Saccharothrix violaceirubra: one gene and its partner. The protein of the gene in region 2 interacts with the protein of the main gene of each other region in a pairwise test. Links are inferred from orthologs where the notes say so. Each region holds a gene or a part of one and is shown on either strand. Other genes may lie near its edges.

Region 1 (3,178 bases), 6.4 Mb from region 2 along the record:
AGGTGAAACCGTAGGAGACCGAATCACCGGCCGACACCCGTTTGGTGAGCGCCACCGACGAGTGGAAGGACATGACCGGCCGCAGGTCGACGGCACCGGACACGGGGTCGAGCCCGTACAGGGCGATGCCGGGCCGGACGATGTCGAAGTGCAGGTCGGGTCGCGTCAGCAGGCCGGCCGAGTTGCACAGGTGCCGCAAGGGCTCCAGCCCGGCGTCGCGCGCCTGCGCGTAGGCGTCGGCGAACCGCGCGGCCTGGAGGTCGTTGGCCGGGTGGCCGGGCTCGTCCGCGCAGGCCAGGTGCGACCACACGGCCACGACCTCGACCTCGGGCGCCTTCGCGGCCCTGCGCACCAGGTCGGCCCAGTCCTCGGGCCGGCAGCCGTTGCGCGACAACCCGGTGTCGATCTTGAGGTGCACGCGGGCCCGCCGCTTGGCCACCCGTGCGGCGGCCTGGACGGCCTCCAACCTGCGCACGGAGGACACGGACAGGTCGATCCCGGCCGAAATCCCGGCCGAGTAGTCCACGGAGACCGGGTCGAGCCAGCACAGCACGGGCACCTCGAGCCCGGCCCGCCGCAGCACCAGCGCTTCGCTCAACGACGCGGCGCCCAGCCAGGACGCCCCGGCCGCCACCGCCGCCCGTGCGACCTCGACGGCACCGTGCCCGTACCCGTCGGCCTTGACCACCGCCATGGTCGCGGCGCCGGGCGCGAGGGCGGCGAGCAGGCCCACGTTGTGCCGCAGGGCATCGAGGTCGACCCGGACTTCAGCATGAAGGTGAGCAGCCATAACTCCTTCATGTTGGCACACCGCGGGCCCTCGACCGCCCTGACGGCGCACCCGCCGCTACTCCGAAGGCACGAGGGCGCGCACCGTCCGCACGGCGTCGGGCACGGCCGCCAGCAGGCTCGAAGCCGGGATCGGAGCACCCGATGCGGCCAGGTCGGCGGCCAGCGTGTGGACGTGGGCGGCGCCGGCCGCGGCCAGGAGCGGGTCCGTCCCGGACGCCAGCAGGGCGCCGATCAACCCCGACAGCACGTCCCCCGACCCCGCCGTCGCGGCCCACGACGACCCGGCCCGGTTGACCAGCGTGCGCCCGTCCGGCGCGGCGATCACGGTCGCGTGGCCCTTGAGCAGCACCACGGCGTCGAACCGCGCGGCGGCCCGCCGCGCGGCACCGACCCGGTCGTCGCCGACCGCCCCGGCCAGCCGTGCGAACTCGCGGTCGTGCGGCGTCAGCACCAGCGGCGTCGCGGGGTCGCGCGCGTCGGACAGGGACGGGTTCGTGGCGAGGAGCGTGATCGCGTCGGCGTCGACGCACACCGGCACCCCCGCTTCGAGCACGGTCCGCAACGCGGCCTCGGCACTCGACCCGGTGCCCAGACCCGGCCCGACCACCCACGCCTGGACGCGGCCCGCGTCCGTGATCGACCCGGTGCAGATCGCCTCCGGCCACCGCGCCCGCACGGCCTCGGCGGCGGCACCGGCGTAGCGCACCATGCCCGACGTGCCGAGCACGGCGGCGCCCGTGGCGAGCACGGCCGCGCCCGGGTACACCGACGACCCGGCCGCCACCCCGGTCACGCCCTGCGTGTACTTGTCCGACGACCGCCCCGGCACCGGCCACAGCGCACCGATCTCGGCGGACGTCAGTTCCGACAGGTACGGCGAGTCCACCGACAGCCCGATGTCCACCAGCCGCACGTCACCGCAGTCGGCCAGGGCGTGCACCGGTTTGAGGCACCCGAACGTCACGGTCACCGCCGCCCGCACGTGCCGGCCCGACGCGGCACCGGTGTCCGCGTCGAGCCCGCTCGGCAGGTCCACGGCCAGGATCGGCGCCGTCACGCGCTCGACGTGCGCCACGGCGTCCGGGCGCAACCCGCCGCGACCGGACAGGCCCACGATCCCGTCGACGACCAGGTCCACCTCGGGCAGCAGGTCCACGACCCGACCACCGGCCCGGCGGAACGCCGCCAACCCGGCCCGATGCGCGCGTTCGGGAGCGAGCAGCACGGCGTACACGCGCACGCCGCGTCGGCGCAGGAAGTACCCGGCCCACAACGCGTCACCGCCGTTGTTGCCCGCACCGACGAGCAGACCGACCCGACGGCGTCCGTCCAGCATGGACAGCGCCACCGTCGCCGTGCCGAACGCGGCACGCCGCATCAGCACGGACTCCGCGACCGGCGCACGTTCCTCGGCGGCCCTGACCTCGGCCGCGGTCCACATCCCTCGCACGCCGGCCAGCCTGCCCTACTCCACGGTCACGGACTTGGCCAGGTTGCGCGGCTTGTCCACGTCGTACCCGCGCGACTTGGCGATCTCGGCGGCCAGCACCTGCAACGGCACGGTCGAGATCAGCGGCTGGAGCAGCGTGGGCACGGCCGGCACCTCGATCAGGTGGTCGGCGAACGGCCGGACCGTCTCGTCGCCCTCCTCGGCGATCACGATCGTGCGCGCGCCCCGGGCCTGGATCTCGGAGATGTTCGAGACCAGCTTGGAGTGCAGCACCGCACGCCCCCTGGGGGACGGCATCACGACCACGACCGGCAGGCCCGGCTCGATCAGCGCGATCGGCCCGTGCTTCAGCTCGCCCGCCGCGAAGCCCTCGGCGTGCATGTACGCGAGTTCCTTCAGCTTCAACGCGCCTTCGAGGGCGACCGGGTAGCCGACGTGGCGACCGAGGAACAGCACGGCCTTCGAGTCGGCCAGCGACCGGGCCAGCGCGCGCACGTCCTCGACCTTCTCCAGGACCCGTGCGACGGCGTCGGGCATGGCCTCCAGCTCGTGGAACTCACGGGCGACCTCGTCGGGGTACTTCGTGCCGCGCGCCTGCGCCAGGGCAAGGCCGACCAGGTAGTTCGCCGCGATCTGGGCGAGGAACGCCTTGGTCGAGGCGACGCCGATCTCGGGGCCGGCGTGCGTGTAGAGCACGGCGTCGGACTCGCGCGGGATCTGTGCGCCGTTGGTGTTGCACACGGCCAGCACGCGGGCCTTCTGCGCGCGGGCGTGGCGCACGGCCTCCAGCGTGTCGGCGGTCTCGCCCGACTGGGAGACGGCGACGACGAGCGTGTCACGGTCGAGCACCGGGTCGCGGTAGCGGAACTCCGACGCCAGTTCGACCTCGACGGGCAGCCGCGTCCAGTGCTCGATGGCGTACTTCGCGACCAGGCC
Region 2 (3,193 bases):
ACGTCCGCCTGGTGCGCAACGTCACCGACATCGACGACAAGATCCTCGCCAAGGCCGCCGACGCCGGCCGGCCGTGGTGGGAGTGGGCCTCGACGCACGAGCGCGCGTTCGCCGACGCGTACACCGCGCTCGGCTGCCTGCCGCCGTCGTACGAGCCGCGCGCCACCGGCCACGTCACGCAGATGGTCGAGCTGATGCGGCGGCTGATCGACCTCGGCCACGCTTACGCGGCCGACGGCGACGTGTATTTCTCGGTGTCGTCGTTCCCCGCGTACGGCGCGCTGTCCGGGCAACGGGTCGACGAGGTGCACCAGGGCGAGTCGGCCGCGACCGGCAAGCGGGATCCGCGCGACTTCACGCTGTGGAAGGCCGCCAAGCCCGGCGAGCCCGCGTGGCCGACGCCGTGGGGTCCGGGTCGGCCGGGCTGGCACCTGGAGTGCTCGGCGATGGCGACCGAGTACCTCGGCGGGACGTTCGACATCCACGGCGGCGGCATCGACCTGATCTTCCCGCACCACGAGAACGAGCAGGCCCAGTCCCGCGCGGCCGGCGACGGCTTCGCGAACTACTGGATGCACAACGCCTGGGTCACCATGAGCGGCGAGAAGATGTCCAAGTCGCTGGGCAACGTGGTGTCGATCCCGGAGATGCTGACCAGGGTGCGCGCGCCCGAGCTGCGCTACTACCTGATCGGCCCGCACTACCGGTCGACGATCGAGTACTCCGAGGCGGCACTGGAGGACTCGGTCTCGGCGTACCGGCGGATCGAGTCGTTCCTGCGCCGCGTGGTCGAACGGACCGGCGCGGTCGGCGAGGGCGACCTGGCGGAGGCGTTCGTCGCCGCGCTGGACGACGACCTGGGCACGCCGGGCGCGTTGGCCGCGATCCACCGGAGGGTCCGCGAGGGCAACTCCGCGCTGGAATCGGGCGACGACCTCGGTGCGCGGACGGCCGCCGAGTCGGTGCGCGCCATGGCGGGCGTGCTCGGGCTCGACCCGCTGTGCTGGACCGACGGGACCGCGTCGGACGGCGGCGGGCGCAAGGCGTTGGCCGTCCTGGTCGAGCAACTGCTCGACCAGCGCCGTCAGGCCCGGCAGGAGAAGGACTTCGCGCGGGCTGACGCCCTGCGCGACCGGCTCCTGGCCGCGGGCATCGCCGTCGAGGACACCCCCGACGGTCCGCTGTGGACGTTGAAGGACGACTGAGCACGTGGCAGGAAACTCACGACGTCGGGGTGCGATGCGCAACCCCGGCTCGAAGAAGGGCGCGGTCGTCGGTTCCGGCGGCCAGAAGTCCAAGGGACTCCAGGGCAAGGGTCCGACTCCCAAGGCGTCGGACCGGCCCAACCACCCGGCGTACCGGCGCGCGCAGGCCGGTGCGAAGGCCGAGCAGGCCCGGACGCAACGGCGTAAGGCGGCCGAGAACGGTCCGGAGACCGTGGCCGGGCGCAACCCGGTCGTCGAATGCCTGCGTGCGGAGATCCCGGCGACGGCCCTGTACGTGGCGTTGGGCATCGACGCGGACGACCGGGTCGCCGAGGCCGTGCAGCTCGCGGCCGGGCGGGGCATCTCCGTGCTGGAGGTGCAGCGCGGCGAGCTGGACCGGATCACGGGTGGCGCGATGCACCAGGGCCTCGGGCTCCAGGTGCCGCCGTACGAGTACGCGGAGCCGCGCGACCTGCTGCGGATCGCCCAGCAGTCGGGGGCGCACCCGCTGCTGGTGGCGTTGGACGGCGTGACCGACCCGCGCAACCTCGGTGCCGTGGTGCGGTCGGCCGCGGCGTTCGGCGCGCACGGCGTCGTGCTGCCCCAGCGGCGGTCGGCGAGCGTGACCGCGGTGGCGTGGCGGACCAGTGCGGGCACGGCGGCACGGGTGCCGATCGCGATCGCCACCAACCTGACCCGGCAGCTGCGCGAGTGGGCCGAAGCCGGCCTGATGATCGTCGGTCTGGACGCGGACGGGTCCGTCGACATCGACGGTCTCGACCTGGCCACCGGGCCGCTGGTGGTCGTCGTGGGGTCCGAGGGCCGCGGGCTCTCGCGGCTGGTGCGGGAGACGTGCGACCAGACCGTGTCGATCCCGATGGCGTCGGGTGTCGAGTCGCTCAACGCGTCGGTCGCGGCGGGCGTGGTGCTGGCCGAGGTGGCGCGGCGCCGCCGGCTGGACGCGCGGGGCTGATCTTCACCGATTCCGGGCGGGTGCGAGAATCCGAGCAGGACTCGCACCGCCCGGAACCGGGGAACGCGGGCAACCGCCGGACACCCCGGTCTCCCAGCAGCTAAGGTCAGCCGCGATGTCGTTCGCCTCGCCCCTGTTCCTGTGGTTCTTCCTACCGGTCGTGCTGGCGGTCCTGCTGATCGTCCGGCCGTCGTGGCGCAACGGGGTCGTGGCGGTCGCCAGCCTCTTCTTCTACGCGACCGGTGCCGGCGGCACGACGTTCCTGCTGATCGCGTGCATGGTGGCGAACTACCTGGCCGGTGCGCGGCTGGAGCCGGGCGGGACGCGGACCGACCACGAGCGGCGGAACCTGCTCGTCGCGGTGATCGTCTTCGACCTGGCCGTGCTGGTCGTGTGGAAGTACCTCGGGTTCGCGACCGAGCAGCTGCACGCCATCGCGTCGGTCATCGGCGCCGATCTGCCCGTCGTGCACCTGGCGCTGCCGATCGGCATCTCGTTCTACACGTTCCACCACATCTCGTACGTGGTCGACGTGTACCGGGGCGAGCGGACCGCGCTCAAGGACCCGGTCTCGTTCGTCGCCTACATCGCGATGTTCCCGCAGTTGATCGCCGGGCCGATCGTGCGGTTCCGCGAGATCTCCGACCAGCTCCCGCAGGAGCGGACGCACCGGCTCGACGACATCGCGGCCGGGTTCCCCCGGTTCGCACTCGGGCTGTGCAAGAAGGTGATCGTCGCCGACTCGATCGCGCCGCTGGTCGACGCGTGCTTCGCCACCCCGGCGGACCGGATGACGTTCGCCGTGGCGTGGCTCGGCGCGATCGGCTACACGCTCCAGCTCTACTTCGACTTCTCCGGCTACTCGGACATGGCGATCGGGCTCGGGCGGATGCTGGGTTTCCGGTTGCCGGAGAACTTCGCGCGACCGTACTCGGCGGTGACGATCACCGAGTTCTGGCGGCGTTGGCACATGTCGCTGTCACGCTGGTTCCGCGACTACGTCTACATCCCGTTG

What was found.
Region 1: the proteins of rlmB (region 2) and F4559_RS01495 interact in binary tests that used the Escherichia coli proteins (3 or more experiments, as listed by UniProt). The link is inferred for Saccharothrix violaceirubra from one-to-one orthologs.

What each region holds. Positions count from the first base shown.
Region 1 is NZ_JACHJS010000001.1:287,166-290,343, reverse strand. The notes cover bases 46-2,913. They hold F4559_RS01495 (NAD(P)H-hydrate dehydratase), read right to left. Parts: upstream 2,243-2,913; coding sequence 848-2,242; downstream 46-847. Other genes in these bases: glmS (glutamine--fructose-6-phosphate transaminase (isomerizing)), read right to left, coding at 2,258-2,913; alr (alanine racemase), read right to left, coding at 46-790. In the rest of the region: more of alr, read right to left, coding at 1-45; more of glmS, read right to left, coding at 2,914-3,178. UniProt on the Escherichia coli protein: Bifunctional enzyme that catalyzes the epimerization of the S- and R-forms of NAD(P)HX and the dehydration of the S-form of NAD(P)HX at the expense of ADP, which is converted to AMP.
Region 2 is NZ_JACHJS010000001.1:6,652,608-6,655,800, forward strand. What follows is about bases 311-3,193. They hold rlmB (23S rRNA (guanosine(2251)-2'-O)-methyltransferase RlmB), read left to right. Parts: upstream 311-1,209; coding sequence 1,210-2,178; downstream 2,179-3,193. Other genes in these bases: cysS (cysteine--tRNA ligase), read left to right, coding at 311-1,205; F4559_RS30740 (MBOAT family O-acyltransferase), read left to right, coding at 2,294-3,193. In the rest of the region: more of cysS, read left to right, coding at 1-310. UniProt on the Escherichia coli protein: Specifically methylates the ribose of guanosine 2251 in 23S rRNA.